DNA from 3 places in the Sphingomonas sp. NPDC079357 genome. Region 2 is predicted to be linked to each of the others. Evidence: predicted binding sites of a transcription regulator. Region 2 holds the regulator's gene; each other region holds the start of a gene.
What was found. The regulator LexA, encoded in region 2, represses DNA repair genes until DNA is damaged. The targets are predictions, from matches to a motif close to GTTCCNCNCTTGTTCT.
Positions count from the first base shown of each region.

Region 1 (6,389 bases), on a different contig from region 2:
GAATGACTGCCGCAGCGGTCGGCGCGGTCATAGCGCCGTGGCCGCTAACGAACATGATCGTGGCGCCGCTAATGGGTTGGCTGTCAGACCGTGTTCCGGCCGGATTGCTCGGGGGGATCGGCATGACGATCTCGACCGCCGCACTGCTTCTGCTCGCGTTCATGCCCCCGCATCCGTCGTGGTTCGATATCGCGTGGCGCATGTCGTTGTGCGGGGCAGGATTTGGCGCGTTCCTGCCGCCGAATGCCCGGCTCATCATCGGCTCGGCGCCGCGCGAGCGGGCAGCGGCTGCGGGCGGACTGGTCAGCACGGTTCGACTGGTCGGGCAGACAACTGGAGCCACGCTGGTCGCTGCGCTGCTTGCGCTCGACGTCGGCGCAGGCGCCACTCCCCCCCTGGTCGCGGCCGGACTGGCGGTGGTTGCGGGCGTGTGCAGCCTTGCACGGCTGCGGCCATCGATCCGCAACCCAGAAAATGGCGAGGTTGAAGAGGTTCAGCCCGCCGCGGCGGTCCGCTGACCCCTCAGCCGCGCATGCCGAGCCATGCGAGCCACAGCCACCCGACGATCAGCAAGGTGCCGCCAACCGGTGTCATCGCACCGAGCCAGCGTGGGAGGCCGAGCGCCATAAGATACAGGGTGCTGGCGAATATCGCGCCGCCGGCGACGAACAGCCATGCCGGCCCGCGCGCCTCAAGCCGTAGCGCGACCAACGCCGCGATGGCATGGACAAGCTGATAGTGCGCGCCAGTCTTCAACCACTCGACCGCCGCGCCGCTGGCACCATGCGCGCCAAAGGCTCCTGCCCCGACCGCGATCGCGCCCGACAGCGCCGCCAGCACGACGATCAGGTTCAAGACCGCTCTCCTCCACCCCATGGATGCTGTTCGGCGATCATCGCGCGGGCAGCCTGCGGATCGGACGCCTCGATCTGGATCCGGAGCCGCTCCTTATCGCTGGCGCGGTACACCTGCTCCGCGCGGTCGATCTCGCCTGGCCCGATGCCGAGACCATGCATCGCAAGCCGCGCCATCTTTACCGCTGATTCCAGCACCTCGCGTACCACCGCGCGCGCCGGACCATTTTTAAGCCTGATCAGCGCGCGTCGATCATAGGCGCGCACATAGAGCGCGGCATTGGGAAATGCCTCGTGCACCGCCTCAAGCTGGTCAAGCGACAGCTGGTCGCCATCCATGCAGAACAGGATCAGCTCGGCCTCCGCCGCGCCCGCCTGCCGCAACAGATCAAGTCGGGTGCCATCGCCGTAGTACACCTTGGAACCAAGCTCGCCTGCGATGTCGATCATCTCGATGTCGGTGTCGATCAGCGTCACGGGAATGTCCTGCGCCATCAGCATCTGGCCGACAGTCTGACCGAAGCGACCATAGCCGACGATGATCGCGTTCGCCCCATCCGCGCTTGGTCCGTCGCGATCTTCCTGCGCGGTGATCGGCTGTTCGCGGAAACGGCGTGTGAACATCATGAGGAACGGGGTGGTCGCCATGGACAGCGTGATGATCGCGCCGAACAGACTGGCTGCGTCAGGCGCGATCAGCAGCGCCTGTTGCGCCTGCGCGAGCAGAACGAACCCGAACTCGCCACCCTGACTCAGCAACAGCCCCAGCGCGAGCGCCTGTCGCCAGCCCATCCGAAACGCTAGCCCCAACAGGGTGATGATCGCCGCCTTGGTCGTGATCAACGCAGCGGCCATCGCGATCACGAACACCGGCCGCTCGGCAATTGCCTCCAGGTTCAGCATCATGCCGACCGCAAGGAAGAAAAGGCCCAGCAGGATCGCACGGAACGGCTCGACGTCGGTTTCCAGCTCATGCCGGTACGGACTGTCAGCCAGCATCACGCCCGCGACGAATGCGCCAAGCGCGGTCGACAGCCCGAGCCGCTCCATGACCGCCGCGGCGGCGATGACCGTAAAGAGCGCAGCGAACACGAACATCTCACGCTCGCCGAGGTGCCCGATGAGGCGAAATAGCGGGCGCAGAACAAATCGTCCGGCGGCGACCAATCCGACGATCGCCAGCACCGTATAGAGCCCGAGCACCCAGCCTTCCGGTCCGGTGGTCGCGGCCGGGTTACGACTCATCGCAGCGATGATCGTGATCATCGGGATGATCGACAGATCCTGGAACAACAGGATCGAGAAGGCACGCTCACCGAACGGGGTACGCAATCGCCCGGAGGATTGCAGCATCGGCAAGACCTGCGCGGTCGACGATAGCGCGAGCGGCATGCCAACCGCCAATGCGGCGGCGAGCGAGAAGCGCGCCGCCAGCGCAAGGATCGCAGCGAGCGCGATGCCGCAGGCCACGACCTGAATAAGCCCGAGCCCGAAAATGTCCTGCTTTAACCGCCACAATCGCTGCGGGCTCAGTTCGAGACCGACGATGAACAGAAGCAAGGTGATGCCGAGTTCTGCGAACCCGAGCTTCGCCTCGGCGTCACCGACCAGCCCCAGCAGATGCGGGCCGACCACCGCGCCGGCGACAAGAAAGCCCAGAGTGGCGCCGAGTCCAAGCCGCCGGAACAGCAGCACGAACAGCAAGCCCGCGCCCAAAAGGATCGTGCCGTCGCGTATCATCGAGAGGTCGGCGTGTTCCATCAGCCGTTCCTCAGGGCAAGCGCCTGTCTGGCGGCGTCGGCCGCGGCCTCGAAGGCGAGCCGGATAGAGGGATGTCGCGCGGTGAGCTTCAGCCCCGGTGTGAAGATGTCGAGGCCCGGCCATGCCGGCACCTCCCCCTCACCAGCCAGCCATTGCGTCAGCGAGTCGCGCGCAGCCGCCAACTCGTCGGCCGAGCGGCCGATGGCGTGGCGAGCCAGCAGCGTAGAGGAAGCTTGTCCGAGCAAGCAGGCACGCACCTGCGTACCCAGAGCGACCACACGCCCGTCCTCTCCCAAGCAAACGTCTATCGTGACGCGGCTACCGCAGATCGGCGAGCGGCGTTCGGCCGAGCCATGCGCATCAACAAGACGCTCGGGATACGGATTGCCGATCGCCAAAGCGCTGATATCGGGCGTGTAAAGGTTGAGGCTCATGATTGTCCGTCGTTCGAGCGGGAGGCTGCGCGCGGCGCGAACACCGGCTGTCCCTTGCGCCGGCGATCCACGAAATCAGCGATTGCGCCGCTTGTCGCCACCAACAACGGGAAGGTGCGCGCGTTCCTTACCCATACCGGTCGCCGCGTCGGCCCGCCTCCGGTGAGGTCGAGCATCAAAACGAGGAAAAGAAAGGCGAGGCTGGCGAGGATCAGGCCCTTGAGCGCGCCGAAACCGAAGCCGAGCGCGCGATCAATCGGCCCCAGCACCGATGTACGGGTTCGCGCTGAAATCGCGTTGATGATCAAGCGGCTGACCAGATACGTTCCGCCGGTCAGCAGCACGAACGCCAGCACCGCCGCACCCGATACGCTGGCGATCGAGCCGGCGAGCGCCTTCGACAGCGGGAGATGGAAGATCTTCAGCGCAAAGATCATGGCCACCCAGGCGAATAGCGCCAGCACCTCACCGACGAAGCCACGCCGCGCGCCGCCGAGCGCGGTCAGCGCGACGAGCACGAGAACGGCGATGTCGAGCGGCTCCAGGTTCATGCCCCCTCCTTATGGCGCGATCCCGCGATCGGCTAGGGCCGGATGTTGGCGAAGGTGGTGCCGAACGGCACCTGCGCGACGTTCACGCACGAGTGCGCATGTCGCGCCGGACCGCCAGCCTAGCCGTTGTTGGACGCTGTAGGACAGCGGCGTTCATCCGCGACCGAGCAGGTGATCCACAAAATGGCCCAGGGTGCGGAACGAAGACTGGCGCATTTCACTCCGCTCGACCGCGGCGGGAAGCAACGCACGTTCGAACCCCAGCTTCGCCGCCTCCTTCAGCCGCAACGGCGCGTGCGCCACCGGACGCAACTCGCCCGAGAGCGCAATCTCGCCAAAGGCAACCGCGTCGGCGGGGACCGGGCGTTCGCTGAGCCCGGATACCAGTGCGGCGGCCACCGCGAGGTCGGCCGCAGGGTCCTGAATGCGATAGCCGCCAGCGACGTTGAGATAGACTTCACAGGTCGAGAAGCTGAGCCCGCACCGCGCCTCAAGCACCGCCAGGATCATTGCCAGGCGCGCCGAGTCCCAGCCCACCACCGATCGCCGTGGCGTCGCGCCGCTTGCCACCCGCACGACCAAGGCCTGGATCTCGACCAGCACGGGCCGCGTCCCTTCCAGCGCCGGAAAGACTGTCGTGCCGGTCACTCCCTCATCGCGCTGGGTGAGGAACAGCGCGGACGGATTTGTTACCTCGACCAAACCGTCCCCGGCCATCGCAAAGACGCCGATCTCATCCGTGCCGCCGAAACGATTCTTGAGGCTGCGCAATATCCGATACTGATGGCTGCGCTCACCCTCGAAGCTCAGCACCGTATCGACCATATGTTCGAGCACGCGCGGTCCGGCGATTGTCCCGTCCTTGGTCACGTGCCCGACCAGCACGACCGCGGTACCGCGTTCCTTCGCAAAGCGGATCAATTCCTGCGCGGTGGCGCGCACCTGGCTGACGGTGCCCGGCGCGCCTTCGATCAGATCCGAGTGCATGGTCTGGATCGAGTCGATCACCAACAGGCGCGGCGGCGTACCATGCCCCAGGGTCGTCAGGATATCGCGCGTGGATGTTGCCGCCGCAAGCCGCACCGGCGCGTCGCCAAGCCCCAGCCGTTGCGCGCGCAGCCGCACCTGATCGGCCGCCTCTTCGCCGGAAACATAGGCGACGTCATGCCCCGCACGCGCCAGAGCGGCGGCGGCCTGAAGCAGCAAGGTCGACTTGCCGATCCCGGGATCGCCCCCGATCAACGTCGCCGACCCGGTTACCAGCCCACCACCTAAGGCGCGATCGAACTCGGCGATACCGAATGGCAGGCGCGCCGGCAGCTCGGACGCCGCATCGAGCGCGGTCATCGCGATCATGCGTCCACCGCCCTGCAGATTGTGCTTCGCCTGGAAGGGCGTGGCATTGAGCGGCGCTTCCTCGACCAGCGTGTTCCATTCCGAACAATCGGCACATTGCCCTTGCCAGCGATGACTGACCGAGCCGCACGATTGACAAACAAATCTCTTCTGAACCTTCGCCATTGTTTGCACCTAGCGCATCAGGAACGATCAGGGAACACGCGTCAGATGAACAAGACGTTCATCGCAGCGACAGGCGGGTTGTTACAGATTCGGAACCCTGTTCGGGAACAACCGTTTGCTCTCGACCAAGATTTTGCCAACGAGTAAAGGAGTTCCTCGTGAAGCATTTCGCCGTTATCGCCCTTGCCACTGCCGCGCTCATCCCGGGCGCCGCGCTTGCGCAAGCGGCCCCGGCCCAGGCACCAGCGGGTGCGCAGACCGCGCCGGCCGCTGGTGCAGCCGTCACGACGGGCGCGACCGTTTATGACACCTCCGGCGGTGTCGTCGGGACCGTCGAATCGACCGACGGCAGCAATGCCGTCGTAAATACCGGCACCGTGAAGGCGGCGATCCCGCTGACCTCGCTGGGCAAGGGCGCACAAGGCCCGGTGCTCGCAATGACGAAGGCACAGCTTGAGGCCGCCGCCGGTCAGCAGCAGGCGCAGGCGTCCGCCGAGTTCAAGTCGAAGCTCGTTCCGGGTGCCACCGTCTATGGCACCGGCGGCACGCAGTTGGGGACGATCAAGTCCGTCGACGCCAGTGGCGTGACGCTGACCACCGCCGACGGTGACGCGGTGCTGCCGGTTACCGGCTTCGGCCCGGGACCGCAGGGCATTCTGCTCGGAATGACGGCGGCGCAGCTCAAGGCGGCGATGTCGGCAGCGGCGCCGGCCGCCGGTGCAGGCGCGACGGCGGATACGTCGGCAGCGACGACCGATACTGCGGCAGCAGCGACGACCGAGACCGCGGCGCCGGCAAAGTCGAAGCGCAAGCCGCGCTGAGTTAGGAGGTGGCGGGGTTTCGGCTCCGCCACGTTCCCGGCGAAACGCCGTCCGTGCGGTCAGGCACGGACGGCGTTTTGTTTTTTTCGCCCGGTAGAAAAAAGGTCCGGCATGCCGGGTCAAGCCGGAGATAGCGGCTTCCGGGTGACGGTCACCTCAGCCTACCGTCGTTACTTCGCTAGGCTTGCAATGACGGTTAAGCGAGGCTCCGGATCACGTCCGCGGCGACGTCGCCTCAAGCGTTGACGGTGCGGCTTTCCAGCGCTGAGCGGATCGCGGCAATGGCGTCGGCGGCCTTGTCGCCGTCGGGACCACCGCCCTGCGCCATGTCCGGGCGACCGCCACCGCCCTGTCCGCCGAGAACCGCCACCGCCTGTCGCAACAGGTCGACCGCGCTGATCTCGCCGGCAAGATCGGCGGTGACGCCGACCGCCACCGAGGCGCGAC
Region 1 covers NZ_JBJDOM010000002.1:514,772-521,160, reverse strand. The annotation lists gene ACI2JO_RS11450 (MFS transporter) at 1-518, shown strand, start outside; gene ACI2JO_RS11445 (DUF423 domain-containing protein) at 523-855, opposite strand; gene ACI2JO_RS11440 (cation:proton antiporter) at 852-2,615, opposite strand; gene ACI2JO_RS11435 (iron-sulfur cluster assembly scaffold protein) at 2,615-3,049, opposite strand; gene ACI2JO_RS11430 (CvpA family protein) at 3,046-3,600, opposite strand; gene radA (DNA repair protein RadA) at 3,754-5,121, opposite strand; gene ACI2JO_RS11420 (hypothetical protein) at 5,280-5,942, shown strand; gene alaS (alanine--tRNA ligase) at 6,178-6,389, opposite strand, start outside.
Region 1: radA (DNA repair protein RadA) is a predicted target of LexA. The motif match lies at 5,142-5,157, and genes of this name have one in related genera.

Region 2 (6,389 bases):
GGGTTAATTTTGATACGCGGACGGCACCGAGCGGGCTCGTACGCAACGCGATGATTCGGGTGCGGGCGCGCCTGATGCCGCCCGCTCCGCCCGCTGTGCCGGGCGCCTATGACTTCGCGCGGGTCGCGTGGTTCGCCGGGCTTGGCGCGACCGGCCGTGCCCTCACGCCGGTCACGATTGTCACCCCGGCCGCTGCGGAGGCTACGGATATCCGGGCGGCGTTGACGCGCCATATCGAGGCGCGGCTGACGGGCAGTGCGGGCGGGATCGCGGCGGCACTGGCGACCGGGGACACCGGTGCGATCGACGAGCGCGATGCTGAGGCGATGCGCAACGCCGGTCTCGCACATCTGTTATCGGTCAGCGGTTTGCACATCACGGCGGCAGTCGGGCTGGTGATGTGGCTGACGCTGCGGCTGCTCGCGCTGTCGCCGCGGCTGGCACTGACCGGGCGGCTTCCGCTGGTCGCCGCGGCGGCGGGAGCGGTCGCGGCGATCGGTTATACCTGGCTGACGGGATCGCAGGTGCCGACGATTCGTAGCTGTGTCGCCGCGCTGATGGTGCTGGTGGCGCTGGTGCTGGGGCGTGAGGCGCTGACGCTGCGGCTGGTCGCGGCGGGGGCGGTGGTGGTCCTGTTGTGCTGGCCCGAGTCGGTGGTGGGGCCGAGCTTCCAGCTGTCCTTCGCGGCGGTGACGGCGATCATCGCCTTCCACGAGCATCCGCGCGTCCGTTCGTGGTTCGGCGGACACGAGGAGCCAAGGTGGCGTGCGGTGATGCGGGGGCTGGCCTCGCTGCTGCTGACCGGGCTGCTCGTCGAGCTGACGCTGATGCCGATCGCGGTCTATCACTTTCATCAGGCGGGACTTTATGGCGCGCTCGCCAATATCGTCGCGATCCCGCTTACCACCTTCGTGGCGATGCCGGCGGAGGCGCTGGCGCTGCTGCTCGATACGGTCGGAGCGGGCGCGCCGGGGTGGTGGGTCGCCAGGCAGGCGCTGACGCTGTTGCTGTGGATTGCGCGGACCGTGGCGGCGGCGCCGGGGGCGGTGACGGCGTTGCCGGTGATGCCGCAGGCGGCGTTCGCGGCGATGCTGGGGGGCGGGCTATGGCTGGCACTTTGGCGGACGCGGTGGCGCTATGCCGGGCTGGTGCCCGTCGTCATCGGGGCGGCGTGGACGATTGCCACGCCGGTGCCGGACCTGATCGTCACCGGCGACGGGCGGCATCTGGCGCTGCGCGGCGACGATGGCGGTGTGGCGATTTTGCGTGATCGTACAGGGGATTATGTTCGCGATCTGCTCGCCGAGGCAGGTGGACTGGACGGCGAACCAGAGTTGCTGAGCGGGGCGCGAGCGGCGCGGTGCAATCGCGATCTGTGCTGGATGGTTCGACACGTGAAAGGGCGCGTCTGGCGGGTGCTGGCGACGCGCAGCCAGTATCTGTTGCCGGCTAACGCGCTGATACCACTGTGTCGACGCGCGGATGTGGTGGTCAGCGAGCGGCGGCTGCCGCGTGGCTGTCGGGGCAGGTGGTTGACGCTCGACCGGGCGACGCTGGTGAGAACCGGCGGGGTGCGAGTGACGTTTGCGACCGGGCGGGTCGCGACGGTGCGGGCGGTGGGGGATGCGCATCCGTGGCTCGTCGGTGGTGAGCATGAAGCACGGCAAGCGGCAAAAGCGTTGCCGATGTTGGCAGGGTGGTTGTCGATGTTGCCTGTTGAGCGGTCGGACCAGAAACGATGGTCGCTTGCGGCACCGAGCGCTGGCGGATGGCAGTGTGATCGTTGAGCGGGCCAGGGTGCAGTTGGCGGGCCGTCGTATATCATTGCAAATATTCGCCCAACTTGGCCCTGGCGTTCGCCGGGGTGGCAGGTAAGGGCGGCGCGAAGGACGCGCGGGCACTTCGATGTTTGCGAAGGTTGCGCCTATGCGCGCTAATTCAGGAGCACGAAGGAGCGGGGCCCCGGATCAAGTCCGGGGCGACATTTGGGTGGCAGTGGCGCGCTTTACGAGTAGCGGCGGAGCAGGCCGGCGAGCTTGCCCTGTACGCGGACCTGCGCGGGGGCGTAGCGTTGCGGGTCGTAGGCGCGATTGGCGGGGTCTAGACGGATCATCGCGCCTTCGTGACGGAAGTATTTGAGCGTCGCCTCGCTGTCCTCGATCAGCGCCACCACGATCTCGCCGTCGCGCGCGACTTCCTGACGGCGGATCAGCGCATAGTCGCCGTCAAAGATGCCGGCCTCGACCATCGAGTCGCCCGCCACCTCGAGCGCAAAATGCTCGCCCGCCCCGAGCAGCGCCGCGGGCACCGGGAGCATCGTTGACCCCTCGAACGCCTCGATCGGCACACCGGCGGCGATCCGGCCGTGGAGCGGGATCTCGACCACGTCGTTGGCGGGTTCGGGCATGGTGCGCTTGACCGAGGGCGGCGCGGGGCGCTTCGCCTCCGGGCCACGCTCGGGCGCCTTGATGACCTCGAGCGCGCGGGCGCGGTTAGGGAGGCGGCGCAGATAGCCGCGCTCCTCGAGCGCGCTGATGAGGCGGTGGACTCCCGACTTGCTCTTCAGCTCCAGCGCGTCCTTCATCTCCTCGAACGAGGGCGAGACGCCCGTGTCGGCGAGGCGGTCCTCGATGAAGCAGATCAGCTCGTGCTGCTTGCGCGTCAGCATGTCCGGGCGCCTTCCTAGTGAACGGATTGCGAACCTTTATGGAACATAGCGCTGTCCGTCAAGCGATCATCAGGATTTCCGCCGAGTCGCCGGCGCGGGCCGCGGGGGCGTGTGGATCGCGCACGATCAGGCAGGTCGAGCGCGCCAGCGTGCGCAGCATCGAGCTGTCCTGGATGGTCGAGGCATAGGCGCGACCGTCGCGCAATTCGGCGCGCAGATAATCGGTCCGCTCGTTGTTGGCGGGGAGGTCCTCGCCGAGCAAGGCGCGGGAAACCGATGGGAATGGGTCCTTCGCGCCGCTGAGATGCGCGACGAGCGGGCGGACGAACAGCAAGGCGGTGACGAACGCCGACACCGGATTGCCGGGCAGCCCGACCACCGCCATGTCGCTGCGTCGCCCGGCGAGCATCGGCTTGCCCGGGCGCAGCGCAATTCGCCAGAAATCGAGCGTCGTGCCCGCCGCGAGCAGCGCCGGGCGGACAAGATCGTGGTCGCCGACCGAGGCGCCGCCGGTGGTGACGAGAACATCGGCGTTGACAGTGGCGAAGGCCTCGGTCAGCCGGTCGAGCCGGTCGGGGAGGATGCCGAGGTCGACGATCTCGACGCCGGTGCCCGCGAGCAAGGCGCGCAGCAGCAGGCGGTTTGATTCGGGGAGCGCGTCGCCGGAGGTGCCGGGTTCGACCAGTTCGTCGCCGGTCGCGGCGAGCGCGACGCGGACCGGGCGCGCGACCGCGATCCGCGCGACTCCGCCGGTCGCGGCGACCGCGAGCCGGGCGGGGGTAAGGCGCTGGCCTGGCTCGACGAGTGTGTCGCGTTCAGTGAAATCGAGACCCCGGCGGCGGACGTTGCGGCCGACATGCGCGGGGCCTTCGCCATCGAGCGTGAGCGTCTCGCCATCGCGGGCCGCTTCCTCCTGAACGAGCACGGTGTCTGCGCCAGACGGCATCGCTGCGCCGGTGAAGATGCGCACCGCCTCGCCAGCGCCGACCGTGCTGGCAAAGGGCGAACCCGCAGCGCTTTCGCCGATCACGCGGAACGGGCCGGGGAGGTCGGCGAAGCGCAGAGCGTAGCCGTCCATGGCCGATAGATCGCTCGATGGCTGGGTACGACGGGCAATGACGGGGGCGGTGGCCCAGCGGCCAAGCGCCTCATCGAGCGGCACCTCCACCGTTTCGACCGGGCGGCCAAGCGCGAGGACGCGCGCCTGCGCCTCGGCGACCGGAAGCAAGGTCACGGCGCGCGCCAGTCGCCGGAGCGGCCGCCGCGCTTTTCGAGCAGGCGAATGTGTTTGATCGTCATCGCCTTATCGATCGCCTTTGCCATGTCGTAGACGGTCAGCAGCGCGGTGGAGACGGCGGTCAGCGCCTCCATCTCGACCCCGGTCTTGCCGTCAGTCGCGACGGTCGCGGTGGCGGTGATGCCCTCTGTGACCGGTTCAAGATCGAGCGATACGCGCGTGATCGGGAGCGGGTGGCATAGCGGGATCAGGTCGCTGGTGCGCTTCGCGGCCATGATGCCGGCGACGCGGGCGACCGCAAGGACGTCGCCTTTCTTGACCGCGCCGTCGCGAATCGCGGTCAGCGCCGCGTCGGACATCGTGATCGTGCCGGTCGCGACCGCCTCGCGGCGGGTGACGGCCTTGTCGCCGACATCGACCATGTGCGCCGCGCCGTCGGCGTCGAGATGGGTAAGCGTCGTCACCTAGCCGACCATTGCGCGCGTGGCGGCGGCGACATCAGCGTGGCGCATCAGCGCCTCGCCGATGAGGAAGCAATGCACGTCGTGCGCGGCGAGTTCGTCGATGTCGGCGCGACTGGTCAGCCCGCTTTCGGCGACGAAGGTGCAGCCGGCGGGGGCGTGCGCGATCAGATCGTAGGTGAGGCGAAAGTCGACCGCGAAGGTGCGCAGGTCGCGGTTGTTGACGCCGATCAGGCGCGTCTTGAGCCGCGCGGCGCGTTCCATCTCCTCGGCGTCGTGGACCTCGACCAGCACGTCGAGCCCCTGTTCGATCGCGGCCGCCTCGCATTCGGCCATGCACGCGTCATCGATCGCGGCGGCGATCAGCAGGATCGCGTCGGCACCGATGCTGCGCGCCTCGACGACCTGCCACGGGTCGACGGTGAAATCCTTGCGGAGCACGGGGAGGTCGCAGGCCGCGCGCGCCGCGATCAGATAGTCCTCATGGCCTTGAAAATAGGGCGCGTCGGTGAGCACGGAGAGGCAGGTCGCCCCGCCTCCGGCATAAGCGCGCGCGTGCGCGGGCGGGTCGAAGTCGGCGCGGATCAGCCCCTTGGACGGGCTGGCCTTCTTGATTTCGGCGATCAGCGCGTGGCGGCCGGCGGCGACGGTCGCGTCGAGCGCGGCGCGGAAGCCACGTGGGACGCTCTGCGCGGCGGCGCGCGCGGTCAGGTCGGCGAGCGAGGTCGTGGCCTTGCGCGCGGCGACCTCGCTGCGCTTGGTCGCGCAAATGTCGGCGAGGATGGTCATGACCAGGCGATCCAGCGATCGAGGAGCGTGTTGGCGTGCCCGGCGTCGATCGCCTCCGCTGCCTGCGCCGCGGCGGCGGGCAGGTCGGTCTGGCGACCGGCGAGCACCAGCGCGGCGGCGGCGTTAAGCAGCACGGCGTCGCGATACGCGCCATGCTCACCGGTGAGCAGGCGGCGGAGCGCGGCGGCATTATAGGCCGGATCGCCGCCGCGGATTGCGATCGTCGGATGGCGCGCGACCCCGGCGTCTTCGGGAACGATCCGCGCCGGTAGCGGCACGTTGCCGACCGTGACGACGCGCGTCGGGCCGGCACCGGAGATTTCGTCGAGCCCTTCCTCGCCCGCGACCACCGCGGCGGCGTCGCTGCCAAGCTGCGCGAGCGCCTCGGCATAGATCGGGGCGTAATCGGGGCGCGCGATGCCGATCAGCTGGCGGGTGACATGCGCGGGATTGGCCAACGGTCCCATCAGGTTGAAGATCGTCCGCCGCCCGATCCGGCGGCGGATCGGGGTGATGCGGCGCATCGCCGGGTGATGATTGGCGGCGAACAGGAAGCAGATGCCGAGGTCACGCAGCGTCGCCTCGGCCTGTGCCCCGGCGCGCTCCATGTCGAGCCCGAGCATCTCGAGCGTGTCGGCCGCGCCCGCCTTTGACGAGGCGGCGCGGTTCCCGTGCTTGGCGACAGGCACGCCGCACGCCGCGACGACGAGGCTGACCGCGGTCGAGACGTTGAGCGTATGCTGGCCGTCGCCGCCGGTGCCGCAGACGTCGATCGCATCGGCGGGGGCGGCGATCGGGATCAGCCGCTGGCGCAGCGCGCGCGCGGCCTCGGCGATCTCGATGCTGGTTTCGCCGCGTTCCGCAAGGCGGATCAGGAAGTCGGCGACCGCTTCCTCGCTGGTGCGCGCGTCGAGGATGTCGGCGAACGCCTGCGCCGCCGACTCGCGCGCGAGCGGCGACGAAGGGTCGGGCAGCAACGCGACGCTCGTCACGCGGCGATCCGCCCCGCATGGTTGACGCCCGCGAGTCGCAGGAAATTGGCGATCAGCTCGTGGCCGTGCTCGGTCGCGATGCTCTCCGGGTGGAATTGCACGCCGTGGATCGGCAGTTCGCGATGACGCAGCCCCATCACTGACGCGTCCGCTGCGGTGCCGTTGACGACGAGGCCGTCGGGCACGTCGGTGACGATCAGCGAATGGTAGCGCGTCGCGGTGAACGGCGATGGAAGCCCGGC
Region 2 covers NZ_JBJDOM010000001.1:413,703-420,091, reverse strand. The annotation lists gene ACI2JO_RS01850 (ComEC/Rec2 family competence protein) at 1-1,787, shown strand, start outside; gene lexA (transcriptional repressor LexA) at 2,006-2,668, opposite strand; gene ACI2JO_RS01840 (molybdopterin molybdotransferase MoeA) at 2,727-3,902, opposite strand; gene moaC (cyclic pyranopterin monophosphate synthase MoaC) at 3,899-4,369, opposite strand; gene trpC (indole-3-glycerol phosphate synthase TrpC) at 4,370-5,155, opposite strand; gene trpD (anthranilate phosphoribosyltransferase) at 5,152-6,147, opposite strand; gene ACI2JO_RS01820 (anthranilate synthase component II) at 6,144-6,389, opposite strand, start outside.

Region 3 (6,389 bases), 170 kb from region 2:
ACGATTGGTGGGCAGGCGGAAGAACTCCATCGCGCTTTCGGCATTGCGCAGCATCCAGCTGAACAGCTTCTCGCGCCAGATCGCCATGCCGGGACGCTCCGATGCCAACAGCGTCTGGCGGCTGAGGAAGAAACTGGTGTCCATCATCCGGAACGCCGCACCGCAACCGTCGAAGGTCTTGAGGTGCGCGGGGACGTCGGGCTCCTCCATGAAACCGTAGCGCAGGATCACCCGGTGGAAGCCCTGCCCCAGATCCTCATGAAGAAAGCGATCCTCTTCGGGAAAATACGGCATGTCGGTGACGCGCACGGTCAGCAGGATCACCCGTTCGTGCAGGACCCGGTTGTGCTTGAGATTGTGGAGCAATGCATGCGGCACGCCCTCGGGCGTCGAGGTCATGAACACCGCGGTGCCGGAAACGCGCGTGGCCGAAGTCGCCGCCGAATCGATGAAGATCTTTATCGGCATTGCTGCCTCGCGCATCCGCTCGATCATCAGCTTGCGCCCCTGCGACCAGGTGGTGAGCAGCACGAAGACGATTACCGCGACCAGCAGCGGGAACCAGCCGCCGTCGGGCACCTTGGTAAGGTTCGACGCGAAATACAGGCCGTCGATCGACAGGAAGACAATCTCGAACAGTGCTGTCGCCCAGAGCGGCCAGTGCCACACGCGGCGAATCAGCACGCCGATCATGCAGGTCGAGATGAACATCGTCCCCGTCACTGCGATGCCATAGGCGGCAGCGAGGTTCGACGACTCGCCAAAGCCGAAGACGAGCAGCAGCACCATCACCATCAATGCCCAATTGGCCGCCGGGATGTAGATCTGCCCCGCCTCCGACGCGCTGGTGTGGGTGATGCGGATGCGTGGCATTAAGCCGAGCTGCACCGCTTGCTGGACGACCGAATAAGCCCCGGTGATGACTGCCTGGCTGGCAATCACCGTCGCCATCGTCGCTAGGATGACGAGCGGGAGCCGCCAATTCTCGGGCGCCATAAGGAAGAAGGGATTTTCGGCGGCCGACGGCGTTTGCAGCAGAAGCGCCCCCTGCCCCAGATAGTTGAGCATCAGCGCCGGCAGCACGAACGCGAGCCACGCCAGCTCGATCGGACGACGACCGAAATGGCCCATGTCGGCGTAGAGCGCCTCCGCACCCGTCACCGCGAGCACGACCGAGCCGAGCGCGAGAAACGCCAGCCCGCCATCGTTCATCGCGAAGCGAACGGCGTAAAGCGGGTTGAGCGCGAACAGGATGTCAGGCCGCTGGATGATGTGCGAGACGCCCATCACCGCCAGAACGACGAAATAGACCGCCATGATCGGGCCGAACAGCCGTCCGACCTTCTCGGTGCCGATCGATTGCATGTAGAACAGCGCGATCAGAATGGTCACCGCGATCGGCAGCACGAACGAGTCGAAGCCCTGCTCGACCGTCGCCAGCCCCTCGACCGCGGACAGGACCGAAATTGCCGGCGTGATCATGCAATCGCCGAAGAACAAGGCGGTGGCGAGCACGCCGAGGATAACGAGGCTCGATCCCCATTTCTTCCCCGCGCCCGACCGCCGCTGGATCAGCGCGAGCAGCGCGAGGCTGCCGCCCTCGCCATTGTTATCGGCGCGCAGCACGATGAGGACGTATTTGAGCGTGACGATCAGCATCAGCGACCAGAAGACAAGGCTGATGACGCCGAAAACGTGCAGCGGGTCGACCGCCAGCGGGTGGTGCCCGACGAACACCTCCTTCATCGCGTAAAGCGGGCTGGTGCCGATGTCGCCATAGACGACACCGATCGCGCCAAGCGCGAGCCTGGCGAGGCTGCCGCTGTGCTGATGATGCGCAGCCGTCGCCTGAGCGCGGACGGCGGGATCGACGGTGCTGACGCTCACGCGCTGGCCACCGCTATCGAAAGGACGTGCGTGCTCGTGGCCATAATGGGGCGCGACTAGCACGCGCCCGATGCGCCCGCAACGCGGAACAGGTGGCGAACATAAATGTTCTGTTCAGCGAAAGGACCATGCGACCATGAGCGATACCCAAAACCCGAAGAGCGAGCCCTTCTCCAATGCGGAGAAGGATCCTGACGACTGGACCACCGGCGACGAGCCGATGACCGGCGCGCAGGCCAGTTACCTGAAAACGCTGAGTGAAGAGGCTGACGAGCCGTTCGACGAATCGCTGACGAAGGGCGATGCGTCGAAGCGGATCGACGCGCTGCAGGAAAAGACCGGACGCGGCAAATAGTCCGTGGCGGTCAGCGCGCGTCGTTGGCCGCGATCAGCCGGTCGAGCAGCGCGAGCCGGCGCGCTATTTCGATACGGTAGGGGGTGCCGTCCGGCGAAAGCTGGACGGCACGTGCCCACAGGGCGCGTGTTTTGGCGATATCGCCGGCCTCCAGATACGCAAAGCCGAGGTAATAAGGCGGTGCCGGGTGCTCCGGGGCAAGTCGCGCCGCCTGCCGGAACGCGATCAGCGCGGGCGGTGACACGCGGTGCCCTGCTTCGGCGGCAAGCGTCACGCCCGCCCAGGTCCAGAGAATGAAGCTCTGCGGCAATTTGGACAGGCCGCCCAGAACGACCCGCGCCGCCGCATCGTCATTGCCGCTGCGCGTCATTGCGTCGGCAGCGACGATATAGGCGGTATCGGCATTGAAGCGGCCGAACATACTGTCGCGCAACTGGGTCTCTTCGATGTCGACTGGCGGAGTCGTGGTCGTGCGTTGCGGCGCCGCCGCGCCGAGCATCGGCCGCCCCTGCCACGCATAGCCGACCCCGCCGAGGCACAGCGCCGCGCCGATCATCGACCACAACAGCCGGTCGACGCGCAGCCACCATGCCATCGCCGCGAAGGCCGCCGCCGCCAGAACCAGAAGCGCGACGAAGCCCATCAGCGCTTTTCCTCAAGCGTGCGGGTTTCGTGCATCTTGCCGGCCATCTGCGGCGGCATGTATTTCTCGTCATGCTTGGCGAGCAGGTTGGTGGCGACGAACGAGGCGTCGGGGCGGAAATGACCCTCCGCCACCACGCCCGAGCCTTCCCGGAACAGGTCGGGCGCGATCCCGCTGAACCGCACCGGCGTGGTCGCCTTGCCATCGGTGACGACAAAGTCGATCGACACGCCATCGGCGGCCCGCCTGATCGAGCCGCGCTCGACCATCCCGCCCAGCCGCACCGCCTTGTCGGGGGGCGGCAGATTGCCCGCCACGTCGGCGGGCGCGTAGAAGAACGCCGCCTGATCGCGCAGCCCCGACAGCGCCAGTAACGCCGCCGCGGCGATCGCGCCCAGCCCGAGCAGCACAAGTATCAATCGCTGGTTCTTGCGAGTCACTTCTCGGCGTCCTGCATCTGGCGCCAGCTCCACCACGCGAGCGCCGCTGCGGCGAGCAGGGTGAGCGCATAGGCGCCGGTGACGAACGGCCACGGGTTCATGCGCGCGCCCGGCGGCGCAAGCGCGCCTCGGCCTTCTCGCGCGCCAGCATCGTGCGCATCCGCATCAGCACAACAGCGCCGAAGAAAAAGGAGAAGCCCGCCAGCATGATCGGCAGCGGCCAGAGCAAGCTGCGGTCGATGCTCGAACCGGTCAGCCCGATGCTCGGCCCCTGATGCAGCGTGTTCCACCACACCACCGAGTAGCGGATGATGGGGAGCAGCACGGTGCCGGCGATGCCGTAGAGCGCGGGAATGCGGCCGTCGCCGTCGCGTTCACGATCGGCCTGCGCCAGCGCGATGAAACCGAGATAGACGAAGAACAACAGCAGCATCGAGGTCAGCCGCCCATCCCATTGCCACCACGTTCCCCAGGTCGGCCGACCCCAGATCGCGCCGGTGACGAGGCAGAGCGCGGCGAAGATCGCGCCCGGTGCGGCGATCGCGCGCGCCGCGATCATCGCCAGCGGATGCCGCCAGACGAGGAAGACGATGCTCGAAATGGCGATGCTGCTCCACCCGCCCATGCCGAGCCAGGCGGCGGGGACGTGGATGTAGAGGATGCGGACGGTCTCGCCCTGCAGGTAATCCGCCGGGGTCTGCGTCAACCCCGCCCAGCAGCCGATCGCGATCAACGCCACCCCCAGCCACAACAGAATGGGGGTGAGCGGACGCGCGATCTTCAGGAAACGGGCCGGATTGGCAAAGGCATGGAGCGCAGGCACGCGGCCGGGATAGGCGAACCGGGGGCGGTCGTCACCCCCAGCGTTGTCTGGATCGTGGGCGTAGGGACACAATGGCTGGGTCCCGCGCGGCAGGCGTATCGAGGGACGCGACAGACATGGGCCCCTGCGGAGACAGGGGTTCATGTCTGCTTCGTGTCGCGCACCGCGGCCGCCGAACGCGGCGACGGCGTGTCAAAAGCCGCGGTTACGCCGCCCTGCCGATCAGGCGACGCGCAATTCGGTCGGCGACTTCTGCGGTCGGATCGCCCGAAGCTGCGGCCTCGTCCCAGACCTGATCGAGCCGGCCGGGGATCTGCGCGATCCGCGCCATCACCTCGGCCTCATCGCCGTGTCCGAGATATTCGAGCCCGACGTTGATGATGCCGCCGGCGTTGATGACGTAATCGGGCGCGTAGACGATCCCGGCATCGTGCAGCCGCTGCCCGTCAGCGCGCGTTTCGAGCTGGTTGTTCGCGCCGCCCGCGACGATCTTCGCCTTGAGCGTCGGGATCGAGCGCTCGGTGAGGATCGCACCCAGCGCATTGGGGCTGACGATATCGACATCCGCCGACAGGATCGCGTCCGGCGCGACATTGGTCGCGCCCAGCTCCGCCGCCATCCGCTCGGCACGGGCCTGATCGACATCGGCGAGCGTCAGCACCGCGCCGTCCTTCGCCAGCAGCCGGGCGAGCCCGCCGCCGACCGAGCCGAGGCCCTGGATCGCAACGCGCACGCCCTTCATGTCGTCGCTGCCGAGCCCGCGCTTCGCCGCGGCACGCACACCGAGGTAGACGCCGTGCGCGGTGTACGGGCCGGGATCGCCGCCCGCCGCGCCCTGCGCGACCGGCAGGCCGGAGACGTAGCGCGTCTCGCCCGCGATCACCTTCATGCGCGCTTCGGACATGCCGACGTCCTCGGCGGTGACATAGCGGCCGCCGAGCGACTCGACCGCGCGGCCGAACGCCACCAGTTGCGCGTCGCTGATCGTCGCGCCCGGCCGGTCGGCCAGCACGACACCCTTGCCGCCGCCCAGATCGAGCCCGGCCATCGCATTCTTGTAGCTCATGCCGCGGGAGAGACGCAGCGCATCGGTAATCGCCCGGGAATCATCGGCATAATGCCAGAAGCGCACACCGCCCGCCGCCGGTCCGAGCGTGGTCGAATGGACGGCAATCACCGCCTTCAGCCCCGACGTCGGGTCGGTGAACAGGTGCAGCCCCTCATGGCTGTCGAAATCGGAATAGTCCCAGACCGAGGTCATCGTCTCTCCAGTGCGCACGACGTTAAATTACCGTCGGACGCAATAATCTTGTCGAGCGAAAAACGCCAGCAAGAAACAGAAATGGAGGGATGGGGCGATCGACGGGACTTGAACCCGCGACCCTCGGTACCACAAACCGATGCTCTAACCAACTGAGCTACGATCGCCGCGAAGGCCGTGCCCCTAGCGGCACCGCAGGCCGTTCGTCAAGCGGTTCAGAAGCGACCGTCGACCGACAGGGTACGCGCCGCGCCGTTGACCGCAAAGCCTGCGCCGTCCAGCCGCGCCGCGATCGTCGGATCGGTGGGAATCAGCGTCAGGTCAGCGCGATATCGCCCGTCGGGCCAGAGCCGCAGGTTGACACCCTCCCCCGCACCACTGGTGAGCGGAAGAAGCAGCGCACCCGCATCGCAGCGCGCGCTGCCGCTCAGCGCGCCAGGCAGCGGCTGGCCGAGAAACGCGCCGGCGAGCGTCGCGCGAACGCGACCTTCCGCAACCTGACACGTCCCATCGACGAAGCGCACCGTCACGCCGTCGAGATTGAGGGCGGAGACGGGAAGCGGGGCAAAGGCGTTGCCGGGCGAAAGCGGCCCGGTGGCATCGACCACCGCCGCACGGTTGCGTCCGATCTCGACCACGCCCGCCAGCCGTTGCGCAGGATCGCTCGAGTCGCTCGCCAATGCGATCCGTGCGCGCCCGATCAGCAGCGCGACCGGTGACAGCCCCGCGTCGAGATCACCCAGTGCGATATCGCCGAACCGCGCCTCGACCAACCGCCCCGACCACAGGCTGCCAGTCACCTCGCGCGCCGCAAAGCCCTGACCGTCGAGCCCGCTCCAGCCGAGTGCCAGCCGCAGCGGAAGAAAGACGACCATCGCCGCCGCGAACAGCGCGAGGAACAGCGTGCGGCGGCCGGTGGCAAGCGGAATACGCATCAAGCCCCCCGCGACCGTAGCGTCATCGTCGCGGTGACGCTGCCC
Region 3 covers NZ_JBJDOM010000001.1:578,870-585,258, forward strand. The annotation lists gene ACI2JO_RS02705 (potassium transporter Kup) at 1-1,887, opposite strand, end outside; gene ACI2JO_RS02710 (DUF3072 domain-containing protein) at 2,024-2,242, shown strand; gene ACI2JO_RS02715 (tetratricopeptide repeat protein) at 2,253-2,885, opposite strand; gene ccmE (cytochrome c maturation protein CcmE) at 2,885-3,325, opposite strand; gene ccmD (heme exporter protein CcmD) at 3,322-3,426, opposite strand; gene ccmC (heme ABC transporter permease CcmC) at 3,423-4,148, opposite strand; gene ACI2JO_RS02735 (Glu/Leu/Phe/Val dehydrogenase) at 4,354-5,409, opposite strand; tRNA gene ACI2JO_RS02740 (tRNA-His) at 5,500-5,576, opposite strand; gene gspN (type II secretion system protein N) at 5,625-6,344, opposite strand; gene gspM (type II secretion system protein GspM) at 6,344-6,389, opposite strand, start outside.
Region 3: ACI2JO_RS02710 (DUF3072 domain-containing protein) is a predicted target of LexA. The motif match lies at 1,973-1,988, and genes of this name have one in related genera.